One region of the Methylobacterium carpenticola genome, then DNA from elsewhere that is predicted to be linked to it. Evidence: riboswitches for the same ligand, from Rfam matches in the RefSeq annotation. Region 1 holds a riboswitch; each other region holds the start of a gene.

The links. Region 1 has a riboswitch for thiamine pyrophosphate ahead of thiO (glycine oxidase ThiO). Riboswitches for the same ligand answer to the same signal wherever they lie in the genome.
Region 2: another riboswitch for thiamine pyrophosphate. It lies ahead of thiC (phosphomethylpyrimidine synthase ThiC); the one in region 1 lies ahead of thiO (glycine oxidase ThiO).
Region 3: another riboswitch for thiamine pyrophosphate. It lies ahead of ACE101_RS09135 (LuxE/PaaK family acyltransferase); the one in region 1 lies ahead of thiO (glycine oxidase ThiO).

What each region holds. Positions count from the first base shown of each region.
Region 1 is NZ_JBHZEO010000001.1:6,190,852-6,197,798, forward strand. Features, by position in the region: gene ACE101_RS28695 (proteasome-type protease) at 1-367, shown strand, start outside; gene ACE101_RS28700 (thiamine phosphate synthase) at 406-1,056, opposite strand; gene ACE101_RS28705 (thiazole synthase) at 1,053-1,850, opposite strand; gene thiS (sulfur carrier protein ThiS) at 1,890-2,102, opposite strand; gene thiO (glycine oxidase ThiO) at 2,099-3,307, opposite strand; TPP riboswitch at 3,380-3,507, opposite strand; gene ACE101_RS28720 (adenylate/guanylate cyclase domain-containing protein) at 3,535-4,785, opposite strand; gene rpoD (RNA polymerase sigma factor RpoD) at 5,176-6,947, opposite strand, start outside.
Region 2 is NZ_JBHZEO010000001.1:1,343,208-1,350,154, forward strand. Features, by position in the region: gene ACE101_RS06475 (flagellar protein FlaG) at 1-65, opposite strand, end outside; gene thiC (phosphomethylpyrimidine synthase ThiC) at 257-2,140, opposite strand; TPP riboswitch at 2,198-2,306, opposite strand; gene ACE101_RS06485 (HNH endonuclease family protein) at 2,424-2,798, shown strand; gene ACE101_RS06490 (acyltransferase family protein) at 2,909-3,994, shown strand; gene ACE101_RS06495 (GatB/YqeY domain-containing protein) at 4,105-4,563, opposite strand; gene carA (glutamine-hydrolyzing carbamoyl-phosphate synthase small subunit) at 4,741-5,958, shown strand; gene ACE101_RS06505 (helix-turn-helix domain-containing protein) at 6,298-6,516, shown strand.
Region 3 is NZ_JBHZEO010000001.1:1,897,308-1,904,254, reverse strand. Features, by position in the region: gene putA (trifunctional transcriptional regulator/proline dehydrogenase/L-glutamate gamma-semialdehyde dehydrogenase) at 1-1,307, shown strand, start outside; gene ACE101_RS09140 (MFS transporter) at 1,460-2,653, opposite strand; TPP riboswitch at 2,904-3,030, shown strand; gene ACE101_RS09135 (LuxE/PaaK family acyltransferase) at 3,122-4,213, shown strand; gene ACE101_RS09130 (acyl-CoA reductase) at 4,218-5,666, shown strand; gene ACE101_RS09125 (ABC transporter ATP-binding protein) at 5,656-6,438, shown strand; gene ACE101_RS09120 (ABC transporter permease) at 6,435-6,947, shown strand, end outside.

The DNA.
Region 1 (6,947 bases):
GCTCTACATGATCTACTCGGCGGGCAACTTCATGGCTTGCAGCCAGGACGCCCCCTTCCTGCAGATCGGCGAGCACAAGTACGGCAAGCCGATCCTCGACCGTGCGGTCACCTACAAGACGGACATCTACGACGCGCTGAAGGTCGGGCTGATCTCGATGGATTCGACCATGCGGTCGAATCTGGGTGTCGGCTTGCCGATCGACCTCGCGGTGATCCGCCGCAACACCACCCGGATGGAGGTCGTCCACCGGATCGAGGCGGGCGAGCCGTATTTCCACGACCTGCGCGAGCGCTGGTCGGCGGCTTTGCGGGCGGCCCACCGGGCGATCCCGCGCCCGCCCTACGGACCGCAGGACGGAGTGTAGCCTCGGTCCGGGCGCCCTCGCGACGAGCGATCGGTCGGTCAGGACTGTAAGGATGGCGCGGCCTCCGCCTCCTCCCGCGCGATCGACCCGATCAGCTCCCGCACGGCCTCCGCCGGATCCGCCGCCCGCATGACGCCGCCCATCACGGCGACGCCCGCCGCGCCGGCTCGCAGGCAGGCCGGCAGCGTGCCCGGCTCCACGCCCCCGAGCGCCAGCACCGGCAGCCCGGTCCGGGCCGCCGCAGCGAGGGCCGCCGGCCCGAGCGCCGGGCCATAGCCGGGCTTGCTCGCGCTCGCGAAGATCGGGCTCAGGGTGGCGTAGTCGGCACCGGCCTCCCGGGCTGCTGCGACCTCCGCAACGTGATGCGCCGAGAGGCCGATCACGGCGCGCGGGCCGAGCGCTGCCCGGGCCTGCGCCACCGCCGCGACGGAGCCGAGCTGGACGCCTCCCGCCCCCACCCGCGCCGCGAGCGCGATGTCGCGGCCGATCGTCAGATGCCCGCCGGCCGCCCGCACCAGCCGAGCGACCTCCTCCGCCAGCGCGGCCCGCTCGCCCTCCGGAAGGTCCCGGTCGCGCAGCCAGATCCAGCGGGCGCCCGCTTCCAGGGCCAGCGCCACCCGCCGGACCAGCGGCAGCGTCGATCCGTGCCGGTCCGTGACCAGGAGGAGCCGGGCCGGAAGCCGGCTCACGAGCCGACGAGACCGAGCTGCGGGCTCGACGGTTCGGCCCGGGCGCGCCGCGGGATGCGGCCGGCGCCGTGGGCGAGATGTCCGGCCTCGACGGCGTGCCGCATGGCCCGGGCCATCCGCACCGGATCGTCAGCCTTGGCCACCGCCGTGTTGAGCAGCACCGCTGCCGCGCCGAGTTCCATGGCGATGACCGCGTCCGAGGCGGTGCCGATGCCGGCATCGACGATCACCGGGACGGGCGAGCGGCGGCAGATCAGCTCCAGATTGGCGGGGTTCGCCACGCCCATGCCGGAGCCGATCAGCGAGCCCATCGGCATCACCGCGGCGGCGCCGAGATCGGCGAGGCGGCTGCACACCACGGGGTCGTCGTTGCAGTAGGGCAGCACCACGAAGCCCGCATCGACGAGCTGGCGCGTGGCCTCGATGGTCTCGGCGGCATCCGGATAGAGCGTCTCGCGGTCGCCGATGACCTCGACCTTGATCCAGTTGGTGCCGAGCGCCTCGCGGGCGAGTTCGGCGGTCATCACCGCGTCGCGGGCGGTCTCGCAGCCGGCGGTGTTCGGCAGGAAGCGGAATCCGGAGAGCAGCGACACGGTGTCGGAACCGTGGCCGCGCAGGGACACGCGCCGGATCGACACCGTGGCCACCTCGGCGCCGCTCGCGCGCACGGCCTCGGCCATGATCGCCTGGGTCGGATAGCCCGCGGTGCCGATGAGGAGGCGCGAGCGCAGGGGCGTCCCGGCGATCACCAGCGGGTCGTCGGCTCCGCGATCGAGGGGCGTGACGGTGGTCATGGGCAAACTCCTGTAACGCTTCAGGCGAGGGGCGGTGCCTCAGCCGCCCTGCATGGCGCGGACGATCTCGACGCGGTCGCCCTCGGCGAGCGCCGTCGCCGGCCAGTCCGGGCGGCGCACCACCGCGCCGTTGAGCGCGATGGCGAAGCCCTGCGGGCCGGCCAAGTCGAGATCCGCGGTTTCCTCGCGCCAGAGGGCGTCGAGGGTGGCGGCGGCGCTCTCCCGCGCCTCGCCGTTCACGGTGAGCTTCATGGGATCCTCTGCAGGGGGAGCCCGGGACGCGCGAAGCGGCCGAGGCCGAAGGGAGTGGCGGTGGCGGGAAGCGCGCCGCCGCGGACGAGATCGCGGATCGCGGCGGCCGTGACCGGCGCCAGCAGGTAGCCGTTGCGGTGGTGCCCCACCGCCAGGACGAGGCCGGGCAAGGCCTCGCCGAGGATCGGCGCATCGTCGTCCGAGGTCGGCCGGAAGCCGCTCCAGACGCCCTCGACGCTCATCTCCTCCACGCCCGGGAAGGCGCGGCGTGCGCCCTCCAGAATGGCGAACAGGCCGCCCGCCGTGAGGGTGGCGTCGAAGCCGATCTCCTCGACGGTGGCGCCGACCACGAGCTGCCCGTCGCTCTTCGGCGCCATGTGGATCTGCTCGGTCCAGACCACGTGGTTCAGCGCGCCGCTGCGCGGGGTCGCCTTCAGCGCCACGGACTGGCCTTTCAGCGGCCGCACCGGCAGGGCGAGGTCGGGCACGAGGTTCCCCTCCCCGGCCCAGGCGCCGGAGGCGAGGACGACCGTGTCGGCCCGGGCCAACCCGGCCGCTGTGCGCACGCCGACGACGCGCCCGCCGGCCCGATCCAGGGCCTCGACGGGGCAATCCTCCACGAGCCGGCCGCCGGCCGCGCGCAGAGCGAGCCGCAGGGCCGCCATGACCCGGGCGGGGTCGACCTGATGATCCTCGGGGCAGAACAGCCCCGCCGTGACGGTGGGGCGGAGGGACGGCTCGCGCTCGCGCACCGCCGGGCCGGGCAGCCACGCGACGTCGAGCCCCGCCCGGCGCTGCAATTCGTGGCGGAAACGCAGGCGCTCGACCTCGTCGCGGCCGAGCGCGATCACGAGGGTGCCTTCGCGCCGGTAGTCGATGGGCAGGCCCGAGGCGGCTTCGAGATCGTCGCGGAACCGGTGCCAGAGACGCTGGCTCTCGAGGGCCAGGGGCAGGAGCGCGTCACCACCCGGCTCGTGCTCGGCGGCGGCCGCCAGCATGCCGGTGGCTGCGAGGCTGGCGCCGTCGCCGGCCCGGCCCTTCTCCAGCACCGCCACGGCGAGCCCGCTCTCCGCGAGCCGCCAGCCGATCGACAGCCCGATCAGGCCACCGCCGATCACCACCACATCCGCCCGCTCGGGCAGACGGTCGGCGGCCGGGTCGGGCCCGGCGGCACGCCGCCGGCCGATCGGGGATGGAGCAGACATCAGCAAACCCTCGTCTCCACGGTGGCCCGTCGAGATTGGATCTGCGCCGTCGAAACCGGTGAAGCGCTCGGGTCCGCGGACCCCGTCCAATCCCTACGCCGGTATGAGCCGGATCAGGTTCGAAGGATTTCCGCGCTGATCGGCGCGACGCCGATCCATCGGTTTCTCAGCCCCTTGTCGGGGATCTCCCTGGAACAGGCGGAATGTGGGCGAGGCGCGGGCCGCCGTCAACCGTTCCGTGCCGGCCGGTAGAGGCACATCGCCTCACTGAAGCCGTCGAGCGGGTGGCTGCCCAGGGGCTCCGGATCGCCCCACAGGAAGTCCACGAAGGGCTTCGACATCAGGAGCGGCTCACCCAGCACCTTGTTGAGCTTGGCGAGCCGGCTCGCGAGGTTCACGTCGCGCCCGATCACGGTGAAATCGAGCCGCGCCCCCGAGCCGACATTGCCGTAGGCCGCTTCGCCGTGATGGAGCGCGATGCCCGCCGCGATCCGGGCCGGGAAGCGCCCGGCGGCATTCGCTTCGGAGAGGCGCCGCAGGGCGGTCTGAGCGGCGGTGAGCGCGCTCTGGGCCGCGCCGCCGAGCCCGTCGCCGGTCTCGCGGAAGATCGCGAGCAGGCCGTCGCCCATGTATTTCAGCACCTCGCCCCCCTCGCTCTCGATCGGCGGCACGAGGCAGTCGAAATAGGTGTTGAGGAGATCGACCGAGGCTTCCGGCGCCAGCGAGGCCGTGAGTTCCGTGTAGCCGCGCATGTCGGCGAACAGGATGGCGGAGCGGATCCGCTCCACCTGTCCCCGGCGGATCGAACCCGACAGGATCGCTTGGTGCGGTCCGTCCCCGACATAGATCCGCAGCACTTGGTCGAGCCGCGTGTTGAGGCCGCGCATCTCCATCACGGCGGACAGGGTCGGCACGATGAAGCGCAGGATGGCGAGGTTCTCATTGGAGAAGCCGCGCGGGGAGCGGGTCGCGAAGGTGACGCCGTTGTTGGTGCCGTTGGTGAAGAACAGTGGGATCGCCACGTAGTGGCGGTAGCCGCCCGCCTTCAGTTCGGGGATGATGGTGAAGCGGTCGTCGGGCGTCTCGGCGAGATCGAGGAGCAGCCACTCGCGGGTGGCGTAGATATGCGCGAAGGGGCTCGTCGCCAGCGCCCGGTCCGAGGCTTCGCCGTGCGGAAACAGGCGCAGCGACACGCCGCCCTCGCGGGTCCAGAACCGGCCGACGCCCGTATATTCCGAGTGGAGCGCATCGATGGCGGTGGTCGCCCGGTCGACCGGCACGCCGAGATCGTTGAGGCGCAGGGCGAGGCCCGCCAGGAGATCACCCGATTCGGGCAGCCGCGCGCCCTCGCTGAGCAGCCAGTCGCGCAGGGCCACGCAGGCCCGGAACAGCCCGATCGGGATGGCCCCCGCCTCGGACCCGTCCGCCTCCGCCGTCGGCAGCGGATGAGAGCGGTGAGGAGGCGGAGCGTGGGACATGCGGCGGAGATGGGCAGCCTTCACGGCCAAGGCAAGGCTTCGCCATCGCCCCGTTGCGCCGTCCGCTCCCGGCTGTCGGGGCGGCGGGCCCGCGGGCCGTCAGCGTCTCACGTCAGGCAACGCATCTCTCCGGCTGTTCGCCGGCTTGTGGCGCACGCATCACGCCATGGGGGCAAAACCTGGGAGTGATGGCCCGGGCGCGGGGAATGTGTCTCCCGCAGCACCCTGCTGGCGGCCTTCGCCGCGGTGTCGATCCTCGGCACGGGTTGCGCGCTCCGGACCCGCCGCCGCTGGCGGCTGCGCCCAGGCCGCTGACGGCGGGCAGGCGAACGGCCCGGATGCGGGCGCACCGGGCCGTTCGGCGATCCACGAGGCGGGATCTCGGTCGGTTCAGTTGTCGAGGAAGCTCCGCAGCTTCCGCGACCGGCTCGGATGCTTGAGCTTGCGCAAAGCCTTCGCTTCGATCTGGCGGATGCGCTCGCGGGTCACCGAGAATTGCTGGCCGACCTCCTCGAGGGTGTGGTCGGTGTTCATGCCGATGCCGAAGCGCATGCGCAGCACGCGCTCCTCGCGTGGCGTGAGCGAGGCCAGCACCCGGGTCGTCGTCTCGCGCAGGTTCGACTGGATCGCCGCATCGATCGGCAGGACGACGTTCTTGTCCTCGATGAAGTCGCCGAGATGCGAATCCTCCTCGTCGCCGATCGGCGTCTCGAGGGAGATCGGCTCCTTGGCGATCTTGAGGACCTTGCGCACCTTCTCCAGCGGCATCGCCAGCTTCTCGGCCAGCTCCTCCGGGGTCGGCTCGCGGCCGATCTCGTGCAGCATCTGGCGCGAGGTCCGGACGATCTTGTTGATCGTCTCGATCATGTGCACCGGGATGCGGATCGTGCGGGCCTGATCGGCGATCGAGCGGGTGATCGCCTGCCGGATCCACCACGTGGCGTAGGTCGAGAACTTGTAGCCGCGGCGATACTCGAACTTGTCCACCGCCTTCATCAGGCCGATGTTGCCCTCCTGGATCAGATCCAGGAATTGAAGGCCGCGGTTCGTGTACTTCTTGGCGATCGAGATCACGAGCCGGAGGTTCGCCTCGATCATCTCCTTCTTGGCCTGCCGGGCTTCGCGTTCGCCCTTCTGGACCATGTGGACGATCTTCCGGTATTCCTGGATCTCCAGGCCGGTCTCGGACGCGAGCGACATGATCTGCTCGCGCAGGGTCGCGATGCCGTTGGCGCCCTTCTCGACGAAGTTCTTCCAGCCCTTGCCGCCGAGCTTGCCCACCCGCTCGACCCAGTGCGGATCGAGTTCCTGGCTCTGGTAGTGGCGCAGGAACTCGTCGCGGGCGACGCCGTGGCTCTCGGCGAGCCGCATCAGGCGGCCCTCCTGCGAGATCAGCCGCTTGTTGATGTCGTAGAGCTGCTCGACCAGCGCCTCGATGCGGTTGGCGTTGAGCGAGAGCGACTTCACGTCGGTGACGATGCGGCTCTTCAGCTCGCTGTACTGCCGCCCCTGCGTCTCGCTGGCGCCGCCGCCCTGCAGGCGCGTCTCGGCCTGCGCGGCCTGGACCTGGCGCAGCTTGCGGTAGTTCTCGGCGATCGCGTCGAAGGTCTCGAGCACGCGCGGCTTCAGCTCGGCCTCCATGGCCGAGAGCGAGACGTTGTTCTCGAGGTCGTCCTCGTCGCCGTCGCCTTCCGGCGGCGGCATGTCGCCCTCGGGCGCGTCGCCCTCGCTCTCCACCTCGCCCTCGGCGGGTCCGCCGCGGCCATCCGGTCCCGCATAGGTCGCTTCGAGATCGATGATGTCGCGCAGGAGCACCCGGCCATCGACCAGCTCGTCGCGCCAGATGATGATGGCCTGGAAGGTCAGCGGGCTCTCGCAGAGCCCGGCGATCATCGCCTCGCGCCCGGCCTCGATGCGCTTGGCGATGGCGATCTCGCCCTCGCGCGAGAGCAGCTCCACCGAGCCCATCTCGCGCAGGTACATGCGCACGGGATCGTCCGTGCGGTCGGTGGGCTCCTTGGTGGTCTCGGTGCGCAGCACCGCCGGCCGGCTCTGAGCGACCTCGGCGACCTCGGTCCCCTCGCTCGCCTCCTCGTCCTCGGCCGCGGCCTCGCCGGTCGCGCCCTCGCCCTGGCCGTCGTCGGCCTCCTCGGCCTCGACGA
Region 2 (6,947 bases), 4.8 Mb from region 1:
GGCGGTGGTTCCGCCTCGATCGGGGCCGGCGCGGACGGCGCCGGCCAGGACCGGATCTCGAGCATCGAGAATCCCCTTGAGTTCATGTGTCGGGATCAGAAACCCTTCGTCCCTACCCGGTCCTTAACGGGCCGGCACAACTGATTAGTTGTGTTAAAGGCAAGTTAACGCGGCGCAGTTGATTTGCGGCGGAAGCGTCGCCGATCGCCGGAGCCCGCTCCGAGGGCGGCGCCGCGCGCGGCGCCGCCCTCCGTCATCACGGCGCGGCGTCGACGTAGAGCTTGCCGCCCTCGGCCAGGAACTCGGCCGATTTCGCCGCCATGCCGGCGGCCCGGTCCGCCTCGCTCAGCCCGGGCGCGGCCCCCACCACCGTGCCGGCCGCCTCCATGGCCAGCACGTCCGCCCGCAGGTCCTGCGTGATCTTCATCGAGCAGAATTTCGGCCCGCACATCGAGCAGAAATGCGCGACCTTGTGGGCGTCCTTCGGCAGGGTCTCGTCGTGGTAGGCGCGCGCGGTGTCGGGATCGAGCGAGAGGTTGAACTGGTCCTCCCAGCGGAAGTCGAACCGGGCGCGGGAGAGGGCGTCGTCGCGCAGCTGCGCGGCCGGGTGGCCCTTGGCGAGGTCGGCGGCGTGGGCGGCGATCTTGTAGGTGATCACCCCGGTCTTCACGTCGTCGCGGTTCGGCAGGCCGAGATGCTCCTTGGGCGTCACGTAGCAGAGCATCGCGGTGCCGAACCAGCCGATCATCGCCGCGCCGATGCCCGAGGTGATGTGGTCGTAGCCGGGGGCGATGTCGGTGGTCAGCGGGCCGAGCGTGTAGAACGGCGCCTCGCCGCATTCGCGCAGCTGCTTCTCCATGTTGACCTTGATCTTGTGCATCGGCACGTGGCCGGGGCCCTCGATCATCACCTGGCAGCCCTTCGCCCAGGCCACCTTGGTCAGCTCGCCCAGCGTCTCCAGTTCCGCGAACTGCGCCGCGTCGTTGGCATCCGCGATCGAGCCCGGGCGCAGGCCGTCGCCGAGGGAGAACGACACGTCGTAGGCCCGGCAGATGTCGCAGATCTCCTCGAACCGCTCGTAGAGGAACGATTCGCGGTGCCCGGCGAGGCACCAGCGCGCCATGATCGAGCCGCCGCGCGAGACGATGCCGGTGACGCGCCGCGCGGTGAGCGGCACGTGGGCGAGGCGCACGCCCGCATGGATGGTGAAGTAGTCGACGCCCTGTTCGGCCTGCTCGATCAGCGTGTCCTTGAACACCTCCCAGTCGAGCTTGAGCGGGTCGCCGCCGACCTTCTCCAGCGCCTGATAGATCGGCACGGTGCCGATCGGCACGGGCGCGTTGCGCAGGATCCAGCCGCGGATGTTGTGGATGTTGCGGCCCGTCGAGAGGTCCATGACGGTGTCGGCGCCCCAGCGGATCGCCCAGACCATCTTCTCGACCTCCTCGGCGGCGGACGAGGTCACGGCCGAGTTGCCGATATTGGCGTTGATCTTGACCAGGAAGTTGCGGCCGATGGCCATCGGCTCGAGTTCGGTGTGGTTGATGTTGGCCGGGATGATGGCGCGGCCGCGGGCGACCTCGTCGCGCACGAATTCCGGCGTGATGAAGGGCGGGACCGCCGCGCCGAAGCTCTCGCCGTCCGCGAGCTTGGCCTCGGCCTGCTCCAGCATCGCCCGGCGGCCGAGATTCTCGCGGTGGGCGACGTAGATCATCTCCTCGGTGACGATCCCGGCCCGGGCGAACTCGTACTGGGTCACGATCTGGCCCGGCGCCGCCCTGCGGATGGTGCGCGCGGCCGGGCACGGCGCGACGAGGCGGTCCTCGCCGACGAAGCCGTTATCCTCGGGCTTCACGGCGCGGGGCGTCACCGTGCCGTAGCCGCGGGCCGCGATCCAGGCCGCACGCGTTTCGGGCAGGCCGGCGGCGAGATCGATCCGGGCGTCGCTCTCGGTGTAGGGGCCGGAGGGATCGTAGACCCGCACCGGCGCCTCGGACGGATCGCTGAGGGCGATCTCGCGCAGGGGCACCCGGATGTCAGGCCGCCCCTCGGGACTGGCATAGACCTTGGCGGAGCCGGCGATGGGCCCGGTGGTCACGCTCTGCGGCAGGCCTTTGGGCGGAATGACGGGGGCGTTCATGGATCTCTCCCGGGTTCGAGGAGATCCGGTCAGTGACCGTGGTGTCGCGGGGGGCGTCTCGCATCGTGGTTCCTGTCCCTCCGCCGGTATGAACCGGATCAGGTTCAAGGGTCAGGGCGCGTCGAGCCCACTCTCAGCCCCTTGCGGGGCTCCCCTCGGAACATCCGAACTCTCCTTGGCCGTCGCGAGTTTGTCAATCGCGCGCCATCCGCCGCAGCGCGGGGCCTCGCGGGACATCCCTGCGCCCCCCACATCGGGCAGGGTTTTCGAGCGGAGCGGGCGGGTGGGACGGCGGGAACGGCGGTGGCGGGACGACGATCCGGCGACACACGGCCCCGCCGTTCCGGCCGCGGTGATCTGCCCGCTCTGCGAGCGGCGGATCCCGCCGCATTCCCGCCAGAGCCGCCACCACCTCACCCCGAAGCTGAAGGGCGGCACCCATGGCGGGACGGTGCAGCTGCATCAGATCTGCCATTCCGCGATCCATGCCCGCTACAGCGAGGCCGAGATCGCCCGCCGCCTCGCCGACGTCGCGAGCCTGCGCGACGATCCGGAGATCGCGCGGTTCCTGGCCTGGGTGCGCACCAAGCCCGACGACTTCCACGCCGCAACCCGCCTGACCCGCTCGCGCCGCGACGCCAAACGTCAACCACGCTGAGCGGAAGATCCCGTCAACCTTCCCGCAATTCTCACGAGATCCGACAGGAGGCCTTTACGGCTGCGGGGCGACGATGGGCCGACCCGCGTCCGAGCTTGCCGAGACCCCGCATGTCCGATCCATCCGCCCGCCCGTCCGGCCGCCTCGCCTGGGTGGATGTCGCCAAGGGCATCTGCATCATCCTCGTGGTGATGATGCATTCCACGCTCGGCGTCGGCGAGGCCATGGGGGGCGAGGGCTTCCTGCACGCGGTCGTGGCCTTCGCCAAGCCGTTCCGGATCCCGGATTTCTTCCTGCTCTCGGGGCTGTTCGTCGGGCGGGTGCTCGACCGGGAGTGGCGCCTCTTCGCGGACCGCCGGGTCGTGCATTTCGCCTATTTCTACCTGCTCTGGACGCTGATCCAGTCGGCGGTGAAGTACGGGCCGATCACGGACGGTGCCGGCCCCGGCGCCTTCGCGCTCCACCTCGCCCACGCCCTGGTCGAGCCCTATTCGACGCTGTGGTTCATCTATCTGCTGGCGGTTTTCTCGGTCGTCACCAAGCTCCTGCGCCGGGTGCCCTGGCCGCTCCTCCTCGGGGCCGCCGCGGTCCTGGAGATCCTGCCGATCGAGACCGGCTGGCTCGTGATCGACGAGTTCTGCGAGCGCTACGTCTACTTCCTGGGCGGGGCGCTGTTCGCCGAGCGGATCTTCGCGCTGGCGGATGGCGCCCGGCGCCGCGCCGCGCCGGCCCTCGCCGGGCTTTCCGCCTGGGCGCTGGTCGACGGGGTCCTGGCCTTCACGCCCTCGCCCCTGCCCGGCTTCCCGACCCTGGCGAGCCTGCCGGGGGTGAGCCTGCTCCTCGGCGCGGCGGGGGCCCTCGCCATCGTGGCGAGCGCGGCGCTCCTCACCCGCGCGGGCGGCCCGGTCACGGCGGCCCTGCGCCACTGCGGCGAGCGCTCGATCGTGATCTACCTCGCCTTCTTCCTGCCGATGGCCGCGACCCGGATCGCGCTCCTGAAGACCGGCGCGATCCCGGATGTGGGCGTGGCCTCGCTCGGGGTGACGGTGGTTGCCGTGGCGGTTCCGCTGGTGATCGAACGGCTGGTGCGCGACACGCCGGCGCGGTTCCTGTTCGTGCGCCCGAAGGCGTTCCACATCGTGCCGGAGCGGGCGCGGCCGGCACCGGCCGGCGTGCATGAGCCGGCCTCCGCCTGAACGGGCGTGGGAAGAGGAGCACGGGGCTCCTCTCCCATGGTTGTCTCAGCGCGTCACCCATACCGGGTCGGCGAGCCCGATCCGGTGATCCGGGCCCGCCCGAGGCCGTCTCAGCCGCCCGCCAGCAGGCCCTTCACGAGGCCGCTCGCCTTGGCGAAGTCCATCCGCCCGGTATATTTCGCCTTGAGCGCGCCGATGACCTTGCCCATGTCCTTCGGGCTCGCCGCACCGGTCTCGGCGATGGCGGACTCGATCGCCGCGCGGGTCTCGGCCTCGTCCATCTGCTGAGGCAGGAAGGCGGCGATGATCGCGGCCTCGGCCCGCTCGGCGGCGGCGAGTTCGGGACGCTCGCCCTGCTCGTAGAGCGTGGCCGATTCGTTGCGCTGCTTGATCATCTTCTGGAGCACGCCGAGGATCTCCTCGTCGGAGAGCGGCTCCTTGCCGAGGCCGCGGGCCTCGATGTCCTTGTCCTTGAGGGCGGCCTGGATGAGGCGGACGGTGGCGAGCTTCGCCTTGTCGCCAGCCTTCATGGCCTCCTTCATCTCGGCGGTGAGGCGCTCCCGCAGCATGATCGTCCGGTCTCCGTGTCAGTCGAGGAACTTGAGGCGAGGAACTTGAGGGTGGTGCGCGGCATGCCCACATTGACCCCATCGGGGAACGCCCCTTAAGACGCCGGGCCGGATACATCCGCACGGCCCGCCCTCGGGTGTGTCAGCCGTCCGCGCGACATAAGCGAGATCACGATCATGCTGCAAGACGAAGCCGCGGGCGCTCCCGCGCCCCACGACGGCTGGGCAGAGCCGGTCGCCACCGCCCTGCTGGTGCTCGCCGACGGCACGATCCTCGAAGGCTTCGGCATCGGCGCCACCGGCGAGGCGGCGGGCGAGGTCTGCTTCAACACCGCGATGACCGGCTACCAGGAGATCCTGACGGATCCCTCCTATGCGGGCCAGATCGTCACCTTCACCTTCCCGCATATCGGCAATGTCGGCACCAACGACGAGGATCTGGAGAGCCTCGATGCGGCGCCGGCCTCGGGCGTGCGCGGCGCGGTGATCGCCGCCGCGGTGACGAATCCGTCGAACTGGCGCTCGTCGAGCCATCTCGACGCCTGGCTGAAGGCGCGCGGCATCATCGGCATCACGGGCGTCGACACACGGGCGCTCACCGCGCTGATCCGCGACCGCGGCATGCCGAACGCCATGATCGCCAACGATCCGGAGGGCCGCTTCGACCGCGAGGCGCTGAAGGCCAAGGCGCGCGAACTGCCCTCCATGGAGGGGCTCGACCTCGTGCCGCCGGTGACGAGCCGCGAATCCTCCGCCTGGGGCGAGACCGTCTGGGAACTCGGCCAGGGTTACGGCAGCCGCAAGCCCGGCGAGGGGTTGCGGGTGGTCGCGATCGATTACGGCGTGAAGCGCAACATCCTGCGGCTCCTCACCCAGGCGGGCTGCGACGTCACCGTCGTGCCGGCCACGGCGACGGCCGAGGAGATCCTGGCCCTGAAGCCGGACGGCGTCTTCCTGTCGAACGGCCCCGGCGATCCGGCCGCGACGGGCGAGTACGCGGTGCCGGTGATCCGCACCCTGCTCGACCGGAAGATCCCGACCTTCGGCATCTGCCTCGGCCACCAGCTCATGGGTCTCGCTCTCGGCGGGCGCACCGTGAAGATGGGCCAGGGCCATCACGGCGCGAACCACCCGGTGAAGGACAAGACCACCGGCAAGGTGGAGATCGTGTCGATGAACCACGGCTTCGCGGTCGATCCGCAGAGCTTGCCGGAGACGGTCGTGGAGACGCACGTCTCGCTGTTCGACGGCTCGAATTGCGGCCTCAGCCTCACGGACCGGCCGGCCTTCTCGGTGCAGCACCACCCGGAGGCGTCGCCCGGCCCGCGCGACAGCCACTATCTCTTCGACCGCTTCGTCTCGCTGATCCGCGAAACGAAGGGCAGCAACGCCTGACATCCGCCGGGGCGAGGTGGTGCTCGCCGCCCGCCCCGGTGCCCGTCCCGACCGGGTTCGCCTCCCGCCGTCCGGCCGCCGCCCAGCCGCGAGCGACCTCTCCGCGCCGCGCGGCCAAGCGCCCCAAGATACGTCGGCGGTACCGTTCGTCTTCGTACCGTATTGCTCTATACATCGCTTGATTTTGCGGCGAACTGCTTGTGTGCGAACTCCGCAACACAGATGCGGTGCTGCAACATGATCTGATTTAACGATTTATTAACCATGCTGTCGCAGCTTCGTCCCACAACAACAAGTCAGAACGCTTGGGGGTGTTTCAGCCTTCAGAGGGAGAAGAGCATGGAGCGAGCGATCACTCTTGCGGATGCCGAACGCCGGCTGGTCATCGAGACTCTCATTCGCTGCCGCGGCAACCGCACGCGTGCCGCCCAACAACTCGGGATCTCTGTGCGGACGATTCGCAACAAGATCTCGGAATACAAGAAAATCGGGATCTGTCTTCCCGTCTACGCGGAAATCATCGACACGAAGCAGCTTGAGATCGCCAATCTCAACTGAGCGTTCGCGCGGCCGAGACGATGTCACGCCGGCGACACCTGCACCGCCCGCGCTTCCGAGTTCCCGAGCATGCGACGGCCCGCCGGGAAGACGCGTCACCGCGGTTTCGCCGGATGGGGTCCGTCAGGGCCGCGTCGGTCTGGCAGCACGACCCGGGTTGCGGTTGCGCCGTCACGGCGGCGATGGCGTTTTCCTCCGCCGGCCGCAGGCGGCATCCCGTCGCCAGGACCTGAACCCGACCCCATCGCCGATGGGATGCGCCCTGTGCTGACGGCTGGCGATATCCTGATGGGAGCGTCCGGATGCCGAAGCCGATTGCGTCGGCCGGCACCCTGCCGCTCACGGGACGATGATGGCGACGCAGCGCCTGGAGCGGGTCGAAGAGGCCTTCGGACCGGGACAGGCAACCTGGATCCGCTCGCCATCGTCGA
Region 3 (6,947 bases), 4.3 Mb from region 1:
CGGGCCAGCCGGTCCCCTTCATCGCCGAGACCGGCGGGCAGAACGCCCTCGTGGTGGATTCCTCCGCCCTGGCCGAGCAGGTGGTGGGGGACGTGATCGCCTCGGCCTTCGACAGCGCCGGCCAGCGCTGCTCGGCCCTGCGCATCCTCTGCCTGCAGGAGGAGGTCGCCGACCGCATCCTGACGATGCTGCGCGGGGCGATGGACGAACTCTCGGTCGGCAATCCCGGCGACCTGTCGGTCGATGTCGGGCCCGTCATCACCGCCGAGGCCAGGGACGGGATCGAGCGCCACGTCGCCGCGATGGAGGCCCGCGGCCACCGGGTCGTCCGGCTGCCGCTCGGACCGGAGACGGCGCACGGGACCTTCGTCGCGCCGACGATCATCGAGATCGGGCGGATCGCCGATGTCGAGCAGGAGGTGTTCGGCCCCGTCCTCCACGTCCTGCGCTTCCCGCGCGCCGGCCTCGACCGGCTGATCGACGACATCAACGCGACCGGCTACGGGCTGACCTTCGGGCTCCACACCCGGATCGACGAGACCATCTCCCGCGTCGTCAACCGGGTCGAGGCCGGCAACGTCTACGTCAACCGCAACATCATCGGGGCGGTGGTCGGGGTCCAGCCCTTCGGCGGCTCGGGGCTCTCGGGCACGGGTCCGAAGGCCGGCGGCCCGCTCTATCTCGGCCGCCTGATGCGCATCCCGCCGCAGACGGCCCTGCCCGGCCTCGATGCGGCGCCCACCGCCCTGGCGGTGGCGCGGACCTATGCCGACTGGCTGCGCGCGCGGGGCTTCGGCGAGCCGGCGGAGCGGATCGTCGGGCAGGTCTCGCGTTCGTCGCTGGGCGCCCGCATCGCGTTGCCCGGGCCGGTGGGGGAGCGGAACGTCTACGCCCTCCGGCCCCGGGGGCGCGTGGCCGCCCTGGCCGAGACGGCGGAGGGCCTGCTGGTTCAGGTGGGGGCGATCCTGGCGACCGGGAACGTCGCCGTCCTCGACGCGGGCAGCCCGGTGCGCGCGGTGCTCGACGGCCTGCCCAAGGAGGTGCGTCCGCGCGTCGAGATCGTGCCCGACTGGCGGGCGGCGCCGGACCTGCGGGCGGTGCTGTTCGAGGGTGAGCGCGACGGCCTGCTCCGGATCACCCGGGCGGTCGCGGCGCGGGAGGGCCCCATCGTGCCCGTCCAGGCCACCACCGCGGCTGCCCGCGAGAGCGGCGACGACTACGACCTCAACAGGCTCCTGGAGGAGTGCTCGATCTCGACCAACACGGCGGCCGCCGGCGGGAATGCGAGCCTGATGTCGATCGGCTGACCGCCCCGGCACCCGCCGCCGCAGGGCGGCGGGTTCTCGTACGGTTTCCGCATCGCGACGCGACTGCGCAGCCATCGCCGAGCGATCATCCGGAAACCGTATCACGAGCCCGCGCGGCGCCGAGCGAGGCCGGTTTCCGCATCGCGAAGCGATCATCCGGAAACCGTATGACTTGGGATCATTCTGCGATGCAGCAACAGAAGGCTGAGAAGGGCGCAGAATGCAAAGATCGAGATCGCGAAGGCCAGCCATAGAACCGAGTGCGGACCGGCGGAGGTCATGAGGGCGGCGAAGACCGGCGGTGCGACGGCGAACGAGAGATTGAGCGGCACCGCAAGCCGTGCCGAGGCGCGGGCATAAGCTCCGGCGGGAAAAACCTCCAGCGGCAGCGTGGCGCGCGTGACGGCGGTGACGCCGTTGGCGACACCGTACAGCGTCGCGAACAGCATCGCGCCGACGAAGGTGTCGGTCAGCAGAAGAACGATGAAGCTCAGCGGAAACAGGGCCGAGGCCGCCAGCCCTGGGACGAAGCCCGACCAGCGCCGGCTCCCGACCAGGTCGACCATGCGTCCTGCCCATTGAGCGATGCCAATGAAGGCCGCGGCCGTCAGGGCACTGGCGTGGTCGAGGCCCGCCGTCTCGAACAGGATGATGATGGTCAGGGCGAAGCCCCAGGTGAAGAACCCGTTCGCGGCGAAGCTCATGGCAAGCAGCGCGAAGCGTGGCCGGTCGATGAGAACAGGCTCGGCTGTCGTCGTCGCGGTGGCTTTTTCAGCCGCCCGGCGGGCGAGCGTCGCCCAGTGAAGCGGCATGCAGACGAGCAGCATCAGGACGGCATAGATCAGTGTCGTTGTGCGCCAGCCCCAGCGGGCTTGCAGGAGGCCCGTCAGCGGCCAGACGATGGTCGACGTCAGCCCGCCGGCGAGAACCAACACGCCGAGCGCCTGGCGCGCCTTGCCGCCGGCGATCTCGGTCACCGCGATCTGCGCGGGTGTCGTCAGCATGCCGGCACCGGCGAGGCCGAGGATGGTCCACGACAGGAGATAGGACGCCATGCCATCGGCCACGCTCATCGCCAGAAGGCCGGCTCCGCCCAGGACCGATCCCACCACCATGACCGGGCGCGTCCCGTGGCGCTCGAAGATGATGCTCATCGGCCAGGACACCATGGCCATGACGACGAGCATCACCGTCGGTCCTGCCATGACCATGGGCAGGGCCAAGTTCAGCTCGCCGGCGACGGCAGGTCCGATGACCGCGGGCAGCCAGAACGTGGCGCCCCAGCCGATGATCTGCGTCACCGACAGAGCGGCGACCGCACGGATTGTCGGCGAGTGGAACGGCATTCGGGGATCGACGGACGCAGGAGTGTGGAGGAGCCCGATTCAGTCGTGCCGCGGGAGGCCGCTTTCCATCCCGAGCCGACCTTCGCACGCGGTCAAGCCGATGGGATTCCGATTTTGGGCCGACGTGGCAGGGCCAGCATAGCCGGTCTCGATGCCGCCGTCGCGCGCAACCAGGGCCGGGTTCGCAGGGCGATCGCCCTCCGCCGCGCCCGGACCCGGCTTGACACCGCCCGGCGCGCCCGTCACACCCCCGCATTCCCAGGGGAGCCTCGCGAGGAGGCTGAGATACCACCCGCCCGGATCCGGTCCGGGCAACGTGGTGACCCGATGAACCTGATCCGGATCATGCCGGCGTAGGGATGCGGGACTGGTGGCCTCCCGGAGCCGCGAATCCGTCCTCCGCGCATGGTGCCCATCGGGATCGGCCGCCCGCCTGCCCCGGCGAGGCGGACGCGAGAGGTGGCTGACATGGCGCAAGCCGAGATGGCGCAAGCCGAGATCATCGACGCCCTGATGGCCTTCCTCGGGCAGCCCGGCGCGAGCGAGGCCGAGTTCGAGGCGATGGCGCTGCGGCTCTTCGGCTACCAGTTCCGCCACAACGAGCCCTACCGGCGCTTCGCCCTCCGGCGCGGCCGCACGCCGCTCACGGTGCGGCGCTGGCGCGACATCCCGCCGGTCCCGATCAAGGCCTTCAAGGACCTGACGCTGAGCTGCTGCCCGCCGGAGGCGGCCGAGCGCGTCTTCATGACGAGCGGCACGACCCAGGCCGGCCGCGGCCGCAGCTACCACCCGACCCTGGCCGTCTGGGACCGCTCGATGCTGGACACCTTCCGGCGGCGCGTCATGCGCGGGCGCGGGCGGATCCGCATGGGCATCCTGTTCCCCGACGAGGCGGCGCTCCCGAACTCGTCGCTGGCCCGCTACCTGACCCTGGCCCGGCGGGAGTTCGGCACGCCGGAGAGCGCGGTCCTCGTCGGCGCGGCGGGGCTCGACCGCGACGCCCTCCTCGCCGCGCTGGCCCGGGCCGAGGCGGAGGCCGAGCCCTACGCCCTGCTCGGCGCGAGCTACGCCTTCGTGCCCGTGCTCGACGCGCTCGCGGCGCGCGGCCGCCGCTTCGCCCTGCCGGAGGGCAGCTTCATCCTCGATACCGGCGGCTTCAAGGGGCAGTCGCGCGAACTCGATCCGGACGAGTTCTACGACGCGCTGTCGGCGGGGTTCGGCGTGCCCCGCGCCGCCTGCCTCAACATGTACGGCATGACGGAACTCAGCACGCAGTTCTACGACGACGGCAACGCGACCTGCCCCTCGCTCAAATCCGGTCCGCACTGGATCCGCAGCCGCGTGGTCGATCCCCTCACCGGGGCGGACCTGCCGGAGGGCGAGCGGGGCGTCCTCGTCCATCACGACCTCGCCCATTTCAACGCCGTCTCGGCGATCCTGACCGAGGATGCGGGGGAGATCGCGCCGGGGGGCTTCCGCCTGCTCGGCCGGGTCGACGGCGAGGCCTCGAAAGGCTGCTCGTTGGCCGTGGCCGAGTTCCTCGCGGCGGCGCAGGGCTAGAGGCGTGGCCGAGTTCGCCGGCTACCTGCCGGGCTTCGCCAGGGACGAGATCGGCTGGCGCCCCACCCGCTTCGCGGCCTGGGGCGAGAGCGTCGAAGTCGCGCTGCCGGAATTGAGCGACGCGCAGGCGCGGGCACTCTGCGACCGGATCCGCACGCGGGCGCGGGCCTCGCTCAAGCGGATGGAGGTCGCCCGCATCGTGGCGGCCATCGACCGGGCGACCGCCTGCCTGCTCGACCGGCAGCACCCGCTGCGCCGCAAGGCCGAGGCGCTCCTGCCCGTCGTCACCGGCTACGACCGCGAGACGGTCCGCCTCGGCCTCACCAGCCTCCTCAAGACCTTCCGGCGGCCGCAGCTCCTGCGCTTCCTCGCCGAGGATTTCGCCAATCCCGGAATGCTCGACGGCTTCCAGCCGGCGGCCAAGGGCGGCTTCGTCCGGGCCCACGGGCCGGACCTGCTGCTGCATGTCTGGGCCGGCAACGTGCCCGCCCTGTCGCTCTGGAGCCTCGTCTGCGGGCTCCTCGTCAAGGCCGGCACGGTCGGCAAGCTTCCCTCGGCCGAGCCGCTGACGGCCGGGTGGTTCGCGGGCCTGATCGCCGAGAGCGATCCCGACCTCGCCGAGTGCCTCGCCGCGGTGTGGTGGAAGGGCGGGTCGGAGGGCTGCGAGGCCGCCTTCCTGCGCGAGGCCGACACGGTCCTCGCCTATGGCGGCAACCCGACCCTCGCCGCCCTGCGGGCGAAGCTGCCGGTCACCACCCGCTTCCTGCCCTACGGCCACCGGATCGGCTTCGGCATCGTCGCCCGGGAGGCCCTGGACAGCCGCCGCGCCGTCGCGCTCGCCCGGCTCGCCGCCCACGACATCGCGCGCTACGAGCAGCAGGGCTGCTACTCGCCGCAGATGCTGTTCGTCGAGCGCGGCGGCCCGGTCACGCCGGGCGAGTTCGCCCGCCACCTCGCCCACGAACTCGCCGCGCTGGCGAGCCGCCATCCGCGGCGCTCGCTCTCCCCCGCCGAGGCCGCCGCCGTCGCCGCGTGGCGGGGCGCGCAGGAGATGCGCTCCCTCGGCGGGACGGCCGAGATCCTCGGCGATCCGGCCGATCCCTGGAGCGTCGTCCATGCCGGGGCGGCCGAGGCGCTGAGCCCCACGGGCCTCAACCGCACGATCACGCTCGTCCCCGTCGACAGCCTCGATGCGATCCCGGCGCTCGTCGCGCCCCATCGCGTCTTCCTGCAGACCGCCGGGATCGCGGCCTCGCCGGACAACCTCTTCCGGCTCGCCGCCCGCCTCGGCGAGGTCGGCGTCACCCGGATCACGGCGCTCGGCCGGATGACCGCGCCCGAGGCCGGCTGGCACCATGACGGCCGTTTCAGCCTGCTCGATCTCGTCACCCTGACCGAGATCGAGCAGGGCGCCGAGGCCGCGGCGGAAGGGTTCGCGCCCTATGTCGACTGACCCGTCCGGCTTCGTCACCCTGGCGCGGGTGCGCTACCGCTACGATCCGGCGGCGCCCGCGATCGTCGATGGGGTCGACTGGACGATCCCGCGCGGGGCGATCCACTGCCTCCTCGGCCGCAGCGGCTGCGGCAAGACCACGCTGCTCAAGCTCGCCGCCGGGCTTTTGCTCCCGAGCGAGGGCGAGGTCCGCCTCGGCGGCGAGGTGCTGCGCGGCCCGGCCGCGCGCGCCGGCTTCGTGTTCCAGGCGCCGACCCTGCTCGACTGGCTGAGCGCCCTCGACAACGTGCTGCTGCCGCTCTCCCTGAAGCGCCGCCCGAGCCGGACCGACCGCGCCGCCGCCCGCGATCTCCTCGGCCTGATGGGGCTTGCCGATTGCGCGGACCGCCGGCCGGCCGCCCTGTCCGGCGGGCAGCAGAGCCGCGTCGCGGTCGCCCGGGCGCTGATCGGCGAGCCGGACCTGCTGCTCCTCGACGAGCCCTTCGCGGCCCTCGACGCGCTCACCCGCGAGGACCTGCAGGACGACCTGCTGCGGCTCTGCTCCTTGCGCGGGACCGCGGCCCTGTTCGTCACCCACGACATCGCCGAGGCGGTCTATCTCGGCGACCGGGTCGCCGTGATGGCGGCGGGCCGCCTCATCCACGCGGCGCCCATCGCCCTGCCCCGCCCCCGGCCGCGCTCCATCCGCTACGACCCCGCCTTCGGAGCGGCCTGCCGGGCCCTGCGCGACGCCATGGATGGCCGGGCCGCGCCCGAGGGACGGGCCGCATGAGGCCGCGGCTGATCTCCGGCCTCCTCTTCCTCGCCCTCCTCGCCGGCTGGGAGGCGTGGTGCCGGGCGGCCCGGGTACCGGCGCTGATCCTGCCGCCGCCCTCCGCCGTCGCCGCGACGCTGTGGGGGGAGATCGCGAGCGGCCGGCTCTGGCCCCACCTCGCCGTCACGATGACCGAGATGGGGCTCGGCCTTATCATCGGCGCGGCGGTCGGGCTCGGCGCGGGCATCCTGCTCGCGGAGATCCCCTGGCTGAACCGGGTGCTGCGCCCCTACGTGCTGGCGAGCCAGCTCGTGCCCAAGCTCGCCCTCGGCCCGCTGCTGATCATCTGGTTCGGCTTCGGGCTGACGCCGACCGTCGTGATCACGGCGCTGATCTGCTTCTTCCCGCTGCTCGAAAACACCCTGACCGGCCTCGGCGAGGTCGAGCCGGCCCGGCGCGACCTGTTCCGCATGCTGGGGGCGAGCCGCCTCCAGACCCTGCTGCGCCTCAAGCTGCCCTCGGCCCTG